2 regions of the Clostridium cochlearium genome follow, and region 1 is predicted to be linked to the other one. Evidence: a T-box and tRNA genes for the amino acid it is inferred to sense, from the RefSeq annotation. Region 1 holds a T-box; the other holds one or more tRNA genes.
The links. The T-box of region 1 lies ahead of metG (methionine--tRNA ligase). A T-box ahead of a tRNA ligase gene usually reads a tRNA of that ligase, here a tRNA-Met.
Positions count from the first base shown of each region.

Region 2: it has a tRNA-Met gene. The T-box ahead of metG (methionine--tRNA ligase) is inferred to sense a tRNA for this amino acid. The anticodon was not compared.

Region 1 covers NZ_LT906477.1:87,549-98,065, reverse strand. Annotated here, with positions in the region: gene CKV72_RS00515 (PsbP-related protein) at 1-90, opposite strand, end outside; gene CKV72_RS00510 (DUF7922 domain-containing protein) at 205-1,434, opposite strand; gene rsmA (16S rRNA (adenine(1518)-N(6)/adenine(1519)-N(6))-dimethyltransferase RsmA) at 1,517-2,356, opposite strand; gene rnmV (ribonuclease M5) at 2,343-2,900, opposite strand; gene CKV72_RS00495 (3D domain-containing protein) at 2,971-4,011, opposite strand; gene CKV72_RS00490 (TatD family hydrolase) at 4,250-5,017, opposite strand; gene metG (methionine--tRNA ligase) at 5,173-7,101, opposite strand; T-box leader at 7,168-7,412, opposite strand; gene CKV72_RS00480 (uracil-DNA glycosylase) at 7,492-8,058, opposite strand; gene CKV72_RS00475 (putative ABC transporter permease subunit) at 8,096-9,754, opposite strand; gene CKV72_RS00470 (ABC transporter ATP-binding protein) at 9,747-10,472, opposite strand.
Region 2 covers NZ_LT906477.1:2,328,355-2,338,871, forward strand. Annotated here, with positions in the region: gene hpt (hypoxanthine phosphoribosyltransferase) at 1-452, opposite strand, end outside; gene tilS (tRNA lysidine(34) synthetase TilS) at 439-1,842, opposite strand; gene spoIIE (stage II sporulation protein E) at 1,937-4,321, opposite strand; tRNA gene CKV72_RS11460 (tRNA-Met) at 4,519-4,594, opposite strand; tRNA gene CKV72_RS11465 (tRNA-Leu) at 4,608-4,698, opposite strand; tRNA gene CKV72_RS11470 (tRNA-Met) at 4,704-4,780, opposite strand; tRNA gene CKV72_RS11475 (tRNA-Met) at 4,801-4,876, opposite strand; tRNA gene CKV72_RS11480 (tRNA-Leu) at 4,890-4,980, opposite strand; gene CKV72_RS11485 (S1 domain-containing RNA-binding protein) at 5,141-5,551, opposite strand; gene CKV72_RS11490 (FtsB family cell division protein) at 5,608-5,880, opposite strand; gene yabQ (spore cortex biosynthesis protein YabQ) at 5,951-6,373, opposite strand; gene yabP (sporulation protein YabP) at 6,382-6,672, opposite strand; gene CKV72_RS11505 (RNA-binding S4 domain-containing protein) at 6,783-7,028, opposite strand; gene CKV72_RS11510 (HU family DNA-binding protein) at 7,101-7,376, opposite strand; gene yabN (bifunctional methyltransferase/pyrophosphohydrolase YabN) at 7,487-8,935, opposite strand; gene CKV72_RS11520 (putative polysaccharide biosynthesis protein) at 8,932-10,485, opposite strand.

The DNA.
Region 1 (10,517 bases):
TACTCTTTGAAAAACAAACATACTTGTCATTAAAAGCAATATAATTATAAATACTTTAGTCTTTTTCCTATCTAAAACTATGATTTTCATTTAAACCCTTTTAAATTTATTCATTCAAAAGGGTACTCACCTCCTAAAAATTCTAATATTTAAATATATGATAGAAGGTTAAATAATATTAAAAAATAGGTATGCAGTGCACACCTATTTTTTTGAAGGAATTAATATAGTAGAATTTTTGAAGTCATAAAACATTAGCCAATATCCATTAACTTCATTTTCTTTAGATTTAGATGGAACCCAAGTTACAAAACCTGTTTTTCCTCTAAATGGTTGATGCTTTAATTTTTTAGTGCCTGGTATACCATATATTAAATATTTCATTTTTCCTTCATTATTAAATTTATATCCAACTATGAAGTGATTATATGGTTCAATATATCTATAATAATTAATCATAGGATAATAAAATGTAGTATATTTATTGTAGTCCCCTATATAATACATGTCCATTATACTATTTACTGGTACTCTATACCACTTACATCTCTTTATATCTACTATTGTATCAGATATATCCCTAAAACCTTCAGCTATACCTCTAAAAAATGTCCCTGTTTCTCCTATAGGATACTCATCACAATTACTACGTGTATCTGCTACAAAGATTTTATTTCCTTCATTATCTAATTCTTTACTTTCTTCTTTTGCATTTTCGCATGTTTTTTCAATTACTTCTTGTGAATAATCTTTTCTTGGCTCATCCCCTGTTTTTATTTCTTTTTTATTATCCTCTACTTTTGTATTCTCTTTTTCAACTTCTTCAAATATCTCTGTTTCTTTTTCTTGTGATTTATTTTTAGTATTTTGTTTTTTAATATTCTTTTCTTTAGTATCTTCAATTTGTTTTTCATACTTATCAAATACATTTATTTCTTTTTCTGGTTCATTAATTTGTTTAATTTCCTTTTTTTCTTCTGGTTTAGTTTCACCTTTATTGACTCTAGCCTCTAATAATTCAAATTCTCTCCACTTAAGATTATCTGTTGTTAAAAATCCACTTAAAACAGGTATTATGTTTTTATCTAATATTTTTGCTACCACTGCCCCTGATATATTATCTATAGATAATTGCGTATTTGCTATATTATTACTACCGTATTCATAGGATACGTCTGCTCTACCGTAATCATCTATGTTCAGCTCTCCTATTCTTATTAATTTATTAGTTCCTTTTTTACCTAAAACTAATACCATGTAATAAGGAGCATCTTCTTTTTTAAGATTCTGTACATAATAAGAAACTTTACACTTGTCATTTTTTAATTCTAGCTTAACATAACCGGTAGGCAATTTGTCAGAGGCCAAAGCATACCCTTTTTCGTCTTCCTGCAATATTATAAAATATCTACTATAATTCTTTTTTTGTGCCAATTGATGTACCCCCATATATTTATTCATTATAATATATGAGTATTAATACAAAAAGTGAACAAGAACTTAAAAATAATTTTTTTTATATTAATTCATGCAAGCTATCAGATAGAAGTGCAAATTCCTCCACAGACAAGGTTTCTCCCCTTCTTTTAGGATCTATATTAGAAAGTTTAAAAACTCTTTCAATTATCTCTTTATCTAAATTACTTAAACTTTTTATAACATTCCACATAGTTTTTCTTCTCATATTAAAAGCTGTCCTTATTATTTTAAAAAATAATTCTTCGTCTTTTACACTTACTCTAGGTTGTTGTAATTTATCTAATCTTATTATTATTGAATCTACCTTTGGTCTAGGTATAAAACTAGATGGTGAAACTTTTCTTATAACATTTATATTACAATAATATTGAACCAATAAAGATAATGAACCATATTCTTTATCTTTAGGTTTAGCCGACATTCTCTCTCCAACTTCTTTTTGTATCATTACTGTTAACGATTTAAAATTTAATCCTTGTTTTAATATCTTGGCTATAATAGGAGTAGTTGCATAGTATGGAAGGTTAGCAACTAATTTTAAATTTTCTTTTTCTAATACTATTTCATCTAAATTAATTTTTAATATATCTTCATTAATAAGAGTTAAATTATCATATTCTTTTAATTCTTCTTTTAAAATAGGTATTAATTTTGAATCTACTTCTATAGCTATAACTTCTTTAGCTACATTCAGTAATTCTCTTGTTAATGCCCCTGAACCTGGTCCTATTTCTACAATTACATCTTCTTTTTCTACATCTGCTCCTTCTACAATATCTCTTATAACCCCATCATCTATAAGAAAATTTTGTCCTAAACTCTTAGTAAAACTAAAGTTATATTTATTAACAATATCTTTAGTATTATTTTTTTTCATAACTATTCTCCTCATCTATTTTTCTTATTCCATTTAAAAATTCTTCTCTTGTTATACCATAATTATTTAGCCTAGTTAAAAATTGAGAAGCATTACAATATCCTATTCTTAAAATTTTAGCAAGTTTATCTCTTCTCTCTTTAGAATCTTTCATTCCACTTAATCCATACGTAATCATATCTTGTATTGAAAATTCTTCTCTTTTTATTTTAACGTTACACTTTGCAGAATTCAAAGCACTTATTATAGCATCAGGTGATGCATTCTCCACACCGATGTCTCCATCTTTATATCCCTCTCCTTTAGATATATAAGCATGCCTTACTCCTTGGACTCTTTTAGCTATAATTTTTCTTATTTTTTCGCCTGCAAAATCTGGATCTGTAAATATTATTACCCCTTGCCTTTTTTGTGCTTCCTTTATTCTATTTATAACCTTTGCATTTATACCAAATCCTCCTACAGCAATAACCTCTGCATCTACAGCTCTTTTAACTGCAGTTATATCGTCTCTGCCTTCCACTACTATAACTTCTTTAATCATTATAAAATCATCTCCTAAACTTTTTTATGTATAAATAGAAAAATAGGAGCCATAGGCTCCTTTTACTTGTCTACTTTAATATATATAAATTTACCCATCTAACTCCCCATTGATATGCTTCGCTATTAGTAGGAACAAATACATCTATTCTATTACCTTTTATAGCTCCTCCTGTATCTTCTGCAATAGCATATCCATAACCTTCTACATATACTTTTGTTCCTAGAGGAATTACTCTTGGGTCTACTGCTATGGTACTATATCCTCCTTGAGATCTTCTTGCTACTGTTCCAGTAGCTGTTATACCATAACCTGGATCCCCTGGATTTTTACCTGTGGATTGATAATCTGCAGTATAAGCAGTAGCTTTCATTTTTATAGCATTTGAGTATTGGAAATTTCCTCCCCTTGAAGGAATATATGATGATGTATTACCCATAGCTATAATTTTTTCCACTGGTTTTTTAGTAACCACTTCACTTATAACTTTTCTAGCAATCTCTTTGCCATTTTCATAAATTACCTTTGTTGTTATAACTTTTTCACCAGGTTTACCTTCCTGGATAGTTTTATTTTCGCCTTGTTTCATATTGATATCTTGCTTTGTGACTGTTGAAAAATTAATTGATTTTACCTCTTTTAATACTTTTGAATCTACTCTAACAATAGCCACTTTAAGTCCATCTTTTAGTTTTTCTGTCTTAGAAGGTAAAATTTTATCCTCATTTTTAATGTTTATACCCTCTGCTTTTAACATTTTATCAACATTATCTTCTGCAGATTTTATTGACAATTTTTTACCATCTACCTCTAATTGAACATCAACTGCTCTTTTTATATATATTTTATCGCCATTATTTACTTTGTTGTCAATTTTAGGTGTAACCTTATCTTTAGCTCCCACCTGTATACCATTCGTAGACAATACATCTTTAATATCAGATTTAAATGTAATTATCTTTTTTTCTTTTCCATCAACATTTACATAAAGAGTTTTTTTTGCGCTAAATACTAATGCTGCTATAATTATTAATACAAATGTTGTAATAATAACTGCTCTATTTTCATTTGAAAAATATTTGTTGATAGATTTCTTACATTCTTCCACCAAAAAAACCTCCCTTGGCAAAACCAATAAACATTCGTCAATTATAAATGTCATTTTTGATTTTGTCAAATTTAAATATGATTTTTAATATAAAATGCATTTATATGCATAAAATTATAAATAATTTATAATTGCAAAATTTAATATTTTTGGGTTTTAGGTGGATACTATTTATTATATGTTCCTTATTTAATTAATTATATGTTTATATCATAAAAAATACTACGTATATTTTATATTATTATTTTATATTAAGCAACTGTTTTGTATTTAATATTAGTTGATTATTAAGTTCCTCTTCTGATATTTCTTTAATTTGAGCTATTTTTTTAATAATTTGTTCTATATACTCTGATCTATTACGTTTTCCTCTATGGGGCTCCGGTGCCATATATGGGCAATCCGTTTCCACTAGTATTCTATCTATAGGGACATCCTTTGCAACCTCTAAAGTTTTCCTAGCATTCTTAAAAGTTACAACACCTGTAAATCCTATATAGTACCCCAATTTTAAGCATTCCCTTGCAAATTCTACACTCCCAGAAAAACAATGAATTACTCCCTTTACTTCTGGGAACATCTTTATTATATCTAAGGTATCTTTATGAGCATCTCTGTTATGAATTACTACAGGCAAATTTAATTCTTTCGCTAATTCCATTTGTTTTATAAATACTTCCTTTTGAACCTCCCTAGAGGGGTTATCCTCATAATAATAATCCAACCCTATTTCCCCAATGGCTTTTACCTTAGGATAAGAAGTCATATTTTTTATCTCATTTAACATATCATCATCTACTGTATCTGCATATTCAGGATGAATGCCAACAGCAGCATAGAAGAAATCATAATTTTCAGCTAAATTTACTGAATCTATAGCTCCCTTAAAAGAAGATCCACAATTTAAAACCCCAATAATATTATTATCTTTTAATTCTTGTAATACTTTTGCTCTATCTTCGTTAAATGAATCATCATCATAATGAGCATGTGAATCAAATATATTCATTTTTATTCTCCTTCCAAACATTGTATACTATGGTAAAAGAGATTTTATTACATAATATTACCACTTTATTATTTTTTTATTCATATTATATTAAAAATATATTTCTGTCAACAAAATAAGCTTATAAGCAGATGCTTATAAGCTATTTAGAATAACTAGTTAACTTGACTTCCTGTTGGTAATTCTCCTGGAATAGTCACTGTGAATAATTTACTGTCATCATCTGTAGCAGCTGCTAATATCATTCCTTGAGATAATTCTCCTCTTAATTTTACAGGTTTTAAATTTGCAACTAAAATTACAGATTTTCCTACTAATTCTTCTGGTTTATAATATTGAGCAATTCCTGAAATTACCTGTCTTTCTTCTCCACCTAAATCAACTTTTAATTTTAAAAGTTTTTTTGCACCTTTTACAGGTTCACAAGAAATTACCTTTACTACTCTTAAGTCAATTTTATCAAAATCATCTATAGTTATTTCTTCTTTTATAGGCTTAATTTCTCTTTTTGGTTCTTCTTCCTTCTTTAAATTGTTTAGCTCTTCAATTTTAGCTTCTACATCTATTCTTGGGAATAATGCATCTCCCTTTACAACCTTTGTACCAGCCTTAGTTCCATCAAAAGAAGCTATACTATCCCAAGTAGTCAAGTTCACATTTAACTGTTCATTTATTTTTTCACTTGTTTTTGGTAAAAATGCTGATATAAGAACTGAAATAATTCTTAAAGTTTCTGATAAATTATATAACACTGTACCTAATCTATCTTTCTTATTTTCATCTTTAGCAAGTATCCATGGGGTTGTTTCATCTATATATTTATTAGCTCTTCCTATAAGTGTCCAAATTTCATCTAAAGATTCAGGTATTCTTAATTTATCCATATTATTTTCAACTTTTTCTCTAGTAGCTAAAGCTAAGTTTATAAGTTCGTCATCAATAGCTTCTTTTGCTACAGGTGCTGGCATTACACCATCAAAGTACTTTTGCACCATAGTCACAGTTCTTGAAAGTAAATTTCCTAAGTCGTTTGCTAAATCTGAGTTTATTTTTTTTATAAATAATTCATTATTAAATAATCCATCTGAACCAAATGGAATTTCTCTTAAAAGATAATATCTTACTGTATCCTCACCAAAATGATCTACTAAAATAACTGGGTCTACAACATTTCCTTTTGATTTAGACATTTTTCCGCCATCAACTAAAAGCCATCCGTGACCAAATACTTGTTTTGGTAGTTCAATACCTAATGCCATAAGCATAATAGGCCAATATATTGTATGGAATCTTAATATGTCTTTTCCAACTAAATGTACATTTGCTGGCCAATATTTTTCTAAGAGTTCTTGATTATCACTATTATATCCTAATGCTGTTATATAATTAGATAAAGCATCTATCCAAACATATATAACGTGTTTATTGTCAAAACTTACAGGTATACCCCAATCAAATGAAGTTCTTGAAATACATAAATCTTGTAATCCTGGTCTTAAAAAGTTATTTAGCATTTCATTTTTTCGTGATTCTGGTTGTATAAAATCAGGATGTTCTTCTATATATTTAATTAATTTATCCGCATATTTAGACATCTTAAAGAAATATGCTTCTTCCTTTGTCTTTTCCACAGGTCTTCCACAGTCAGGGCAATTATGATTTTCTAATTGTGATTCTCTCCAGAAGGATTCGCAAGGTGTACAATACCATCCTTCATATTCTCCTTTATATATATCTCCCTGATCATATAGCTTTTTAAATATTTTTTGTACAGCTTTTACGTGATAATCATCTGTAGTTCTTATAAATTTATCATAACTTATATTCATTAACTTCCATAATTCTTTTATGCTATCAACCATATCATCTAAGTATTCTTTAGGTTTCAATCCCTTTTCTTCTGCCACTCTTTGAATTTTTTGACCATGCTCATCTGTTCCAGTTAAAAATAACACATCATATCCAGTTAATCTTTTAAACCTAGCTAATGCATCTGCTGCAACTGTAGTATAGGTATTTCCTATATGTAATTTAGCTGATGGATAATATATAGGTGTAGTAATATAAAAAGTTTTTTTACTCATATTAAATTCCTCCTAATTTTATAAAATTTAAACTTAAACAAAAAAGCCTCTATACAGAATTCTCTGTATAGAGGCGTATGCTTCAAAACGCGTTACCACTCTAAATACATCTTATTTTCGCAAATAAGATCTCCATAAGTGACTATATAATCACTTTGCAAGTTAACGGTTGCCACCGTAGTACTTTACTTTAATTTCAAATACTATGCTCCAGGTCCATGTTCATAAACTTTTAGTATTGTGAGCTTTCACCTTACCTCACTCTCTTTTAAATACCTTAGGCTTACTACTCTTCCTTTCATTGCATTTCAATGCCATATCTCAAAATAATGATAATATATATACTTTACAAAGTCAACTAATTTTATACTTTATATTTTAAAATTTTAATCAGTTAACTTTTTTCAAACTTTCATATGCCCTTTTTACTTCTTGTAAATCTTTTATTATATATTGTTTTTTTCCTTCATCTCTTAGTACTGCTGCTGGATGAAAAGTAGCTGTAATAAGGCATCCTTTTCTTTTTATCCACTTTCCTCTATCTCTAGTTATCCTCCATTGATCACTTATAATACGGTTAGTTGCTATAGCTCCTAGACATACTATTATTTTAGGCTGTATTAATGCAAATTGATTTCTTAAATATGGTATACAAGATTCAATTTCATCTTCTTTAGGATTCCTATTATTCTCAGGCCTACATTTACAAATATTACATATATAATAATCTCTTTCTCTTTTTAAGTCCAAACTCAATAATATTTTTGTAAGAAACTGTCCTGCTCTACCTATAAAAGGTCTGCCTGTTTTATCCTCGTCTCCTCCTGGTGCTTCACCAATAAACATTATATCTGCTCTAGGATTTCCTTCACCAAAAACCATATAAGTTCTATTTTTACATAAATCACATTTATTACAATTCAAACAATTATTATATAATTCTCTCCAACCTAACACAATTCTTCACTCCAAACAAATACTTGACAGTTTAAAACTAATTTTCAATATTATTAAATATAGCTACTCCTTTGTTTTTTAGAAAAATATACATAAGTATATTTATTAAAGTATATATTGCAATAATAAGTAATATTGTAGTTATTAAATTCAAATTTAGTTTTATAAATAAAGTAGCTGTTATCACGGCTAATATTGTATTTAATGCCATATTGCCTATTATATTAAAATTTTGTTTTACTGCCTTTTGTTCATTATCCCAATTTAATTTAGGATAATATAAATCTATAATCAAACCCATTAAAGATGAAAAAAACATAGCCGGTATAGTTATAATAACTATACTTATAATGACAATTAATGGTACTTTAATTATCAAACTTATTGTTAATAAAATAAAGAATATACTCACAAACTCTATTATAACTGCTGTTAATATTTTAGCCATAAACATGTTCTTTGCATCTAATGGTACAAATTTGTTAAAGTATAAATTTTGTCCTTCTCTTGATATAGATGATGCAGCTATGCCATTTGTAGCTGTTATAAATAATACAACTGAAAAAGCTATAATAACTACAAATTTGATACCGTCAATATCTTGTAATATAGCATTAACTTCCTGTATTATCTCACTTAATTCTCCTTGCATAGCTATAGGTGCTATAAAAAATACTGGCCATAAAAAATTCATCAATATGCAATTCATAAAATATATAGGTGTCCTTAAAAGAACTTTTATTTCTTTTAACACATAAGATGTAATAACACTTCTCTTTTTAGTATATCTATGTAAATCTGCATCTTCTATAGCTTTTCTTGTAGAAGTAGTTTCTGAAATTCCAACAACTCCTTTTAAATACAGCTTTTCTCCTATATATATAAATGCAACTAAAAATAATAAAGTTATTATTAAAAACAAACATATATAAATAAATCCTTTAAAATTATTATGTTCTATTAAACTATACACCCCTGATTTAGTGGTAGGAAAAATTTTAGATAAAACTCCTACATATTTACCCTTAATTGTCATTATCATATTTTCAATTTGATCTTTGCTTTGATTTCTAGAAGTAATACTTTGTATAAATAGGTTGATTCCTATACCTATAGATAAGGCAACAACTCCACTTATCATCTTAAATCTATCTTTATTTTTTCCTAAATTAGAAAACCTCATAATTACCATTATTAATATAGTGCATAAAATTGTAGGAACTATTGGATTTATTAAAAATATTATAGCTCCATATATATAATAAACTAATCCCGCATTTATCTTTATACCATATTGTATTAGTACAGGTAATAAAAATATTATTTCTGTTATATATTCATATATAATTATAAGTATTAATTTACTTCCTATTATTTCATAGGAACGCAATGGCAGTGGAATTAAATTTTCTATGTCCATAGAAAAATAAAATGTATTCATTACATGAAATATAGCAAATATAAATATAGCTAGAGAAGTAGCTGCTATACCCATATATAAAATTATGCTTTCTTCATTTATTTGTTTTAATATATCATAAATATTTGAAGTTGAAGCAGATAAACTCTTTAAAAGAGGCATAAATCCTAAAGCTAATAGTATTACTAATACAATGGCTTTCTTTTTATCTTCTTTGTTATATATACCTAAATTGGTCTTTATAAAAACCTTTGTAAGAGATATAAACCTACTCATTTTCAGTTACCTCTAAAAATATTTTTTCTAAGGATTCATCTTCTTTAAACTTTTCCTTTATTTCATTAAGTTTGCCACATAATAATACTTTACCATTACTGATTATAGCCAATCTATCACATAACTTCTCTGCTACCTCTAATACATGAGTTGAAAAAAACACAGTCTTACCACTTCTAACATGTTCCTTCATCATTTCTTTTAATATATATGATGATTTAGGATCTAATCCCGTCATAGGTTCATCTAGTATCCACACCTCTGGATCATGCACTAAAACTCCCATAATTATTATTTTTTGACGCATACCATGAGAATAACTTTGTATTCTATCATTTAAAGCATTTTCCATATTAAATCTTGATGATAACTCTTTTATTTTTTCTTCTCTTTTTTCTTGGGAAACCTTATATATATCCGCTATAAAATTTAAATATTCTATGCCCTTTAATCTCAAAAACATATCTGGATTATCTGGTACAAATCCAAATTGCATTTTGGCTTTTAATGGATCTTTTTTTATATCTACACCATTTATTTTTATTTCACCTTCATCTGCATTTAATATTCCAGTAATCATTTTTATTGTAGTAGTCTTTCCTGCTCCATTAGGTCCTAAAAATCCAAATATTTCACCTTTTTCTATACCTAAGCTAATATTATCTACAGCTTTAGTAGTTCCATTGTAGGATTTGCTAACATTTTTTAAATGTATCATTATTTTAATCTCCTTAATATATATTTTTATATATATTCTATAACA
Region 2 (10,517 bases), 190 kb from region 1:
GGAACATCAAATCCTATGTATTTAACATTTATATCCGCTTTACGTCTCTCTTGTTTATTTAATAAACAAACTATCTCTATACTAGCTGGTTTTCTTCCCTTAAGATAGTCTACAAGATATCTTAAGGTTATTCCTGAATCTATTATATCTTCAACTATTAATACATCTCTATTTTCAATCTCAAAATCCAAATCCTTTAAGATTCTTACTACCCCTGAGGTTTCACTTGAATTCCCATAACTAGATACAGCCATAAAATCCATATTACATGGTATATTTATCTCTTTCATTAAATCTGCCATGAATATAACAGATCCTTTTAAAACCCCAATTAAAATTAAATCTTTTCCCTTATAGTCCTCACTTATCTTTTTCCCCATTTCTTTAATTTTTTTTCTCAATGCTTCTTCATCATAAAGAATCTCTTTTATGTCGTTTTCACACCAGTTCATTTTCTTTCTCTCCTTCTATCTTTATTTTTAATATGTTTCTTGTACTTTTGTCTACCTTAAACTTTTCACTTATTCTATACCCTACAATCCATGCTATTTCATCACCAAAACAAATTAACGGAACATAATCTCTAAGATGTTTAGGTATTTTAAAATCTATAAATAAATCTTTTATTTTTTTACTTCCCTTCATTCCTAAAGGAGTAAATCTATCTCCATTTTTTCTGTACCTAAACATTATATTACCATTAATTTTATCGAAATCAAAATACTTTACATATGTATTATTCTCCATACCATCCTTTTGTATTTCATTTATTAATTCAAGTTTAACTTGTGCATTATTACCTATAGTATTACTTCCAATTTTTAATATATATTCTATGTCTTTATTATTTTCCCTATTATCTGAAGCTTTTTCAAAAAATACATGTATATCTCCATAATTATTTAATGCCCTTATTTGTTGTGGAAGAGTAATAACCTTACCTGTTGTTCCCTTTTGAAGATTCAATATATCTTCTACATGAATTCTTTCAAAATTGTATAAACTACCTTTTAATGCATTTATACTTTTCCTTATAATTCTACTAACTATGGCTTTATGTTCTAAAAAAGCTTCTTTCTTTATTATTACTTTACCTTTGGTAATTGTACAAAACTCATAAAACTTATTATGACTTACAAGATCTAAATATTCTCTATCTACATCAATATTTTCACCCATTCTATTTATTACAGATATTATATCTTTATTAAAGTTTTCTTGTATATAAGGTATAAGTTCTAATCTTATTTTATTCCTAGTATATATAGATTCTAAATTAGTTTTATCTATTCTAGGATTTAATTGATTTTCTTCACAATAATTTTCTATTTGTTCTCTGTTTATTTCTATTATAGGTCTAATATATATATTATCTCTTATAGCTTTTATTCCTGCAAGTCCTTCAATTCCTGTTCCTCTCATAATTCTCATAAGAATTGTTTCACACTGATCATTGGAATTATGCGCCAATGCAATTTTGTCTGCATTAAGCTCTAATTTTAATTTATTAAAGAAATCATACCTGCACTTCCTACCAGCAACCTCAAAAGATACATTTTCTTTCTTAGCTATTTCTTGTACATTTATTCTAATAGAATGAAACTCTATATCACGTTCTTCGCAAAAACTTTCTACATATTTTTCATCATTATTTGCCTCTTCTCCCCTTAAGCAATGATTTATATGAGCTGCTATTATATCTAGATCATAATTATCTTTTAACCTATACAATATATGTAACAAACACATAGAGTCAGGACCTCCTGACACTCCTACTATTATCTTATCCCCTTTATTTATCATATTATATTTATGTATTGTATCTAGGACTATGTCTATCATTTAATCACTCTTCCTTAAATTTATAATTAAAATTATATCATAAAAAATACCAGAAATCATGATTTTTATAGATTTCTGGTTTATTACTTTAGTGCTAATATAATGAATATATTTTGGAAACTACTACTGTCATATCATCCTTTACCTTACCTTTTGTTAATAACTTAGCCTTTTCTATTATATCTTTGCATATATCCTCAGGTGTATTCATATTAGTTTGCTCCAAATATTCCACTATCCAATCAACTTTTCCAATTTCCTTATTATCATAATCTAATACTCCATCACTAAGCATAACTATTATGTCTCCATTATCTACATCTTTTTTTACAAAATCTACATCTACCTTATCTAATACTCCAATTGGCAAAGTTTTAGAACTTATAACTTCTACTTTACCATTTGATTTTATAAAACTTGGTACAGCTCCAACTTTCATAAAATCTGCTTCACCAGTATATAAATTTATATCACTCAGATCTACCGTTGAAAACTTTTCACTTTCCGAAAAATTTATAGTCATTAAAGAATTAATCATGTTTATAGCATTAATCCTATCAAAACCCATTTTAGCAAATTTCTCTATTAAATTTACAGCAGCACTGCTTTCTTGTCCTGCTTCTGGACCTGATCCCATGCCATCACTTATAACTGCTATATAATTGCCATCTTTTAATTTACCATAGGTATAGCTATCTCCACTATAGGTTTCACCATCCTTACATACTACTTTAGCATAAGTTGATATATGGTATTTAGGACTTTCTTCTAAAGTAATTTCACATGTTTCATTGTTTGCATCTATGTTACAGCAATCATCACTTATACACATAATCTTTCCAGTAGCTTTATTTATGAAAGGAAGTATTTCTTTTATACATCTTTGCTTCCCTCCACAAGGAGAGAGACGTATTTTAACTATTATTTTTCCTGATTTATCATTATACACAAAAATATCTTGATACTTTATTTTATTTTTATTTAAAATTCTTCTTATATCATTTTCAAGATATCTATTAAAATGAATTTCAGAATTTATATTTTCTGTCAGTTCTTCAACTGAATAAGATATATTTGTTATTTGCTCAGCTAAAAAATTTCTATACTCATTTACTCTCTTTTTCCACATTTCATCTATGATATAGTTTTTTATTATATCTTCAGCATTCTTTACTAGCAGTGATCTTTTTATACATTTTCTTTCGATTTCATTTGGTATAATTTTCTTATTGTTTTCAAAATTATTTATAATTTCTGAAAAGGCTGAATAAGTATAAAATCCTTCTCTTTTCCAACACATATGTTTCATATTACATCCACTACAAACTCTATCTGCCAATTTTTCTACCAATGCACTACTCTTTGTTTTCATTTGTAACTTATGGTTTTCTGATAAATTCTCTAATGTTTCTCCCATATATAATAATAATTTTGAGAATTCTGTTAATTTTTCTTGAACCATATCTTTTACTTTAGAAATATAATCATCTTTTATATTTTCACTTTTCATTTCCCAATCTAGATCAGTTTCTATTTTTTTATAAAATTTATTAGGTATTAATAAAAATATACTGCTTCCTAACAATACTTCATTAAATTGTACCTGTACACCTACATCAGAATATAATTTTATTATTGCAAAAGCTATAATATAAGATAATCCACTTACTATTTTTCCACTTTCTTTAAATATTCCTGAAATTAATCCACATATACCAAAGATCCCAACAAAAGTAGTCATATCATTTGTTGATATTCCTATAATAACTCCCATTGCTATACCACATGCTGCTCCTACCGAACTGCCTTTAATATATCCTACCATAACTATTATAAATAATGCTATTATATTTCTTATTGATAATCCAAGTATATTTAATCCCCTTGTTCCTGCAACTATTAATGATAAAGTTATGCACATGCTAATTACTTCTTCACTGCTAAATAAATGTTTTGTTTTAAACCTTTTTACACATATTTTTGAATAATTAATAATATAATATAATGAGAATATGCAACTAGTTTGGAAAAGTGAATTAACTATAGACATAAATGGGGAAATATCAAGTTTAAATCTATTATATACAGATATTCCTAAAAATAATAATATAAATACAGATTTTATAATACTTTTTTCATTTTTACTTCTAAAAATATATGAATTTAAAATTATTAATGATACTAAAATTAAATACATCCATATATTCTTCACCGAATTACGCATGGATATATATCCTACAATAGTCCCTAAAGCTGAAATAAGCTTTATACCTTTTTCTTCTATCAAATTTGATATCAAAAACGCTATACCAAAAGGTGCCATTAGATTTACCATTATTACTCTGCTTATTAATAAACTAGCTAAAAAATAAATTACTAATTTTGTAAATTCTTTAATTAATATATTCTTATTTTTTTTCCCTTCCTCATCTTTTCTTTTTATTCTCTCATAAGGAAGTATATCAATACCATATTGCATTTAATCATCGCCTCCAGTCTTTTTCTATATTATACCAAATCCCTTTGGAAATATTTGTCATTTACTGTGAGGCTAAAAATATTTTTTAGGACATTTATTTATCATATTTAACTTAATACTCAGTTTTAATTTATTAAGTATAATTTTTCATGTAAAAAAAGTAGCAGACCTTTCTGCTACTTTTTATTTTTCATTATTGGTTGCGGAGGTAGGACTTGAACCTACGACCTTCGGGTTATGAGCCCGACGAGCTACCAGCTGCTCCACTCCGCGTCATTATATAAATTGGTGCCGAAGACCGGAATCGAACCGGTACGGTGCTTCAAAACACCGCAGGATTTTAAGTCCTGTGCGTCTGCCAGTTCCGCCACTTCGGCTTATGTGGTAGCGGAAATAGGACTTGAACCTACGACACTTCGGGTATGAACCGAATGCTCTAGCCAGCTGAGCTATTCCGCCACATTATATTTAATTATTATTGGTTGCGGAGGTAGGACTTGAACCTACGACCTTCGGGTTATGAGCCCGACGAGCTACCAGCTGCTCCACTCCGCGTCATTATATAAATTGGTGCCGAAGACCGGAATCGAACCGGTACGGTGCTTCAAAACACCGCAGGATTTTAAGTCCTGTGCGTCTGCCAGTTCCGCCACTTCGGCTTGCGTAAAACTTTTATGTTCTTACGACATGTTTTATTATATATCATGATTATATCTATGTCAACATATTTTTTTATTTTTTTATATAATTATTATATATTTATAAATTTGTCCTTTAAATTATATAATTAAAGAGGCTTTAAAGCCTCTTTTATATCCTTTATTGGGTTGAACTTTTTCTATATCCTCTATTTCTTGTGTCTTGATTCTTTCTTATGTCTTGTAATCTTTCCTCACTTTCCTTTAAAAACTTACTCATGATATCTTCAAAGTCTCTTGATTTATTGGGTTCAGCTTCCTTTTCCCAATCAATTTCTATAGGTCTACAAGACTTTTTTTTAGGTTCTGCTTGCTTTATAGAAAGACTTATTTTCCCTTTTTCATCTACTGATATAACCTTTACCTTTACTTTGTCATTTTCTTTTAGGTAATCTCTAATATCTTTTACATAATTATCAGAAACCTCTGATATATGCACTAAGCCAGTTTTGCCGTCTACTTCGACAAAGGCTCCAAAATTAGTAATGTTAACTACTGTACCTTCTAGTATGTTTCCTGATTTTAAGGTCATATTAAAAAAATTCCTCCTTAAAAATTTAATTATATTTTAAAATTTAATTTAATAAACTACTTTTTACTATCTACTACCGTATTTTCTCCTGGTTTAACTAGTCCGAGTTTTTCTCTAGCTAATTTTTCTATATAATCATTTGTTTTAGTCATATCTATTTCTTCTAGCATTTTTTGATTTTTTGTTTTTACCTCTTCATATTCTAAAGATTTTTCTGCAATTTGGGTGTTTATATTATTCATTATTATTTGTTGTTTCCCAATTATATAACAAACATAGAAGGTTAACAGTACAAAAATAATTTTCTTCTTATTAAATTTTAACCCCATAATTGAATTTTTTCCTTTCACATTTTAATTTAATCTTGTATCTATATTCTAATGTTATTTCAAACTTTCTTCAAGTGATTTTTTCATTTTTATCTCTTTTTATATTTTTTTCTTTTAATTTATAAAATAATATCTCAAAAGGCATAATTAGCATGTTAAAAGTTACTCTTAAAAATCTTCCCAAAATACTTAATATATTAATTAAAAATTTAATAATACTCTTACTTATAAATTTTATATAAAATAACATTCCTAATAGTATAAATAAATAAACATAAAATCCTATATATGCGTAATTTGTATATAATAAAAATATAAAAACTATAATAGCTACTAATATCCAAAATAATATATCCTCTACTACAGTTATTACTTTATTACCTTCATTTTTACCTCTAATTATTCTGTAAAAATCAAACAATATTCCTATAATAAATCCTGAAAGGAAACTAAATACTAACAAATTCAGTTGATGATCCATAGATATTATCATATTTCCTCCTATTTAAATAGTTTTGATAATAACTTTTCTTTGTTCCTTTTGTTTTCTTTATTTAAATATATACATGAATTTATGGTTCCATTAATTACAACATCACCATTTTGTACATCCAATTTACTCATCTTTAATTCTTCTCCTTTTATATGTAAAGTTCCTAGATTAGTATTTAATATTATTTGTTCTTCATTAAAACTTATTACATCTAATACCCCGTCCAAAAATATCCTCTTCCTATTTTCTATTTTTAAAGTACTCCTATCGTCTGTTTTTTTTATATCTTTTTGTTCCATAAAACTCACCCCTACTTTCTCATAATATTTATATGTTCTATACTTTTCTTATATTACTTTGAAATTAAAAATTCATCCTAAAATTTATTTAGGATGAATTTTTAATTTGTTTATTCACTTATTATTTCATACATGTTTTTAGCTTCATTTTTTAATGCATGAGAAGAAGTATCCAATACTTTTGCTTTCATTGTACCTTCTGCATATTTAATTTCTATTAAGTCTCCTTCTTTTACTTCACTTCCTGCTTTGGCTACCTTATCATTTATAAATACTCTGCCACTTTCACAAACCTCTTTAGCTACAGTTCTTCTCTTTATTATTCTAGAAACCTTTAAATATTTATCTAATCTCATTTTTTCCTCCTAAACACAAAAAACCTAGATTTTTACCTAGGTTTTTTGGAAAAGATTTTAAATTACCATATCTTATTTATTAACTCTTTCTTTAAATTCTTTACCTGGTTTAAATACTGGAACTGTTGATTCAGGTATTTGAATTTCTTCTTTAGTTTTTGGATTTCTTCCTATTCTAGCTGCTCTTTTTCTAGTTTCAAATGTTCCAAATCCAACTAATTGTACTTTTTCTCCATTTTCAAGTGTTTCTTCTACAGTTTCAATAAAAGCTTTTAATACTAATTCTGCATCTTTCTTTGTTAATTTTGACTTTTCAGCCATACTTGTGATTAATTCTGATTTGTTCACTTTTGTTACCTCCTTAATTTGAGTATGTTAATTAACTTTTAACCATAGAATAGCATATTCTTTATTAATGTTGAAATTCCTTCTTTAAAAGGAATAATTTAAAGAAAATACTATTTTATTTTTGCTTCTTCCCAAAATTTATCCATTTCTTTAAGAGTCATATCTTTTAAACTCTTTCCTTGTTTAGAAGCACATCTCTCAATATACTCAAATCGATTAATAAATTTCTCTATAGTATAATTTAAAGCATTTTCTGGGTCTATGTCAAGGAATCTTGCTACATTTACTGTTGAAAATATTAAATCTCCTACTTCTTCTAATATTTTTTCCCTATTTTTATTTTTATATACATCTTTTACCTCATTTAATTCCTCATAAACTTTATCTAACGCATCTTCTACTCTGTTCCAATCAAATCCAACTTTTGCAGCTTTTTTTTGGACTTTTTCTGCCCTCATTAGTGCCGGCAAAGTTTTAGCTATATGTTTTAATTCTTCAGTATAAGTTTTAAATCCTTTTTCCTTCTTTTTTATCTTCTCCCAATTCTCTAAAACTTGCTTTGACGAATTAACTATATTATTTTTAAACACATGAGGATGTCTATCAATCATTTTGTTGCAAACAGTAGTTATTACATCATTAATGTTGAAATATCCTTTTTCCTTTCCTATTTGGCAATGAAATACTATTTGGAATAGTACATCGCCTAATTCCTCTATTATCATATCATCATTTTTACTATTTACAGCTTCTATTACTTCATAACATTCCTCTATTAAATATCTTTTTAAAGTTTCATGGGTTTGCTCTCTATCCCAAGGACAGCCTTCTTCCCCTCTTAATATATCCATTATATCTAATAAATCATAAAAATCTTTTATAGTATTTTGTTCATCTTTTGGAATGTACAATGATGTTAAATAATCTATATCTTCTTCTCTATCTAATTCATATAATTTAATTTTCTTTATTTTTTCTATTTCTTCTATGCCAGCTCCTCTTATAAAGAATATTTCATATTCATCTCCATAATAATCCATTAATTGCAATTTAACTTCTGATGCAATAAATTTATCATATATCTGGGTTACTATTGTTCCTATTCTTTTATCTAGAATTTCATTTTTTATATTAAATGCATCAACTATCTTCACTCCATTTATAGGATCAATTTGCATACTTTCTAATATTGAATCTATAAAACTAACTGCCGGCAGAATTTTAAAAGGTATATTATTTTTATTACACATTTTAATTAAATTTTCTACAGATTTTTCTGCTACCAATGGATGTCCGGGCACTGCATAAACTATGTCTTCATTTTCTTTATATACTTTTATTATGTCCATAGCTATATAATTATAAACATCATCAAACTTATTTGAGCTATCATAGATATTATCAAAAGTTTTAAATTTTATATCTAATTTCTTTAGATATTCTACAGTAGGATGTTTTTCTGTCCTAAGATAAATTTTTTTACAGTTTTCAAGAATTTTTAATGTGCCAAGAGTTAGTGCATCTTTAGAGCCAGGTCCTAAACCTACAATGTATATCATACTTTTTCTCTCCTTTTGTATCTGTATATCTTATTTTTTACATGTCTGTATTCAAATATATTTAACATCATAACTAATATACTATATATTATAATACCAAAAAGTATAGAGATTAAGCATGAAATAGAATTCTTTAAAGTTATTTTATAAATAATATTGTAAGATATAATTACTCCAAATATCATAATAATTGAGGCTAAAAGTGGCTTCAATATTACTTTCTTGTATTCAATTTTTACTTTTAACATCCTTTTGACACATATTATATTAAGTATTGTAGATATGCTATATCCTAATATAGTTCCTATTACAGCTCCATATACGTTTATATTTTCTATTGGAACTAATGATCTAGTTATGAAAAATTTTGCTACACATCCTATAAGTAGATTTATTACAGGTATTACATATATACCTATACCTTGCAATATAGAAGTAAATGTTTGACATAATGCTATAAATGGTATTGATATGGATAAATATTTTAAAATTTTGAATCCTTCATAATTTCCTATAAATAAAAGAGACATAATAGGTTTTGATAGAAAAAAAAGTCCTATAAATGATGGTATTGATATAACTGTAGAAAATTTAATAGCTTGATTCACTTTATGTACCAAATCATTTCTCCTATTTAATATATAATATTCTGCTATTATAGGTACTATTGATGTGCATAACGCCATAGAAACTGTAAGAGGTACATTGATTAACACAAATGCCTTCCCTGTAAGTTGTCCATATAAAATAGCGGCCTCTTTATAGCTTAGTCCCCCTTGTACTAATTTACCTGGAACTAAAGCCGAATCTATTAAACTCATTATACTACTTACAGTAGCTCCTAAAGATATAGGTATAGATATATAAATAAGTTTACTTAATATATCTAAATCATCTTTAACTATTTTAACATTAAGTTCTGATTTAACACTTTTATACTTTGAATATAAATATATATTTCCTAAAACTGCTCCTGCTGTAGCTCCTAAACTAGCTCCTCCTGCAGCAAATTCTATACCCTTTGGTAGTAATACTATAACCAAACCTATCCCTATAATGACTCTTCCTAATTGTTCTATAATTTGTGATACTGCTGTAGGTGTCATATTTTGCATTCCTTGAAAAAAACCTCTAAATGTACTCATTATTGATATAAAGACAGGCGCTATGGAAATCCCTAAAAGTGAATAATAAGATTTATAATCCCAATTAAAAATTCTAACTATGAATTTAGATAATATTAATATTATTGCAGTAAATCCTCCTCCAATGAAAATCATTAGTATTAATGATTTCCTAAATACTTGTATTATACCTTCATTGTCACCTATAGCATTTCTTTCTGATACCATTTTTGATATAGCCACAGGTATTCCAGAAGAAACCGCTATAAAAAATAGATAAAGAGGATACGCCATCTGATAATAACCTATCCCTTCATCTCCTATTAACATTATTAATGGCCATCTAAAAAATAAGCCTAAGAACTTAGCAAATACTCCTGCTATTCCTAAAATAAAAGTTCCTTTAATAAGAGAATGTTTCTTCATAATATAAATACCTCCAAAATCCTTATAAATAT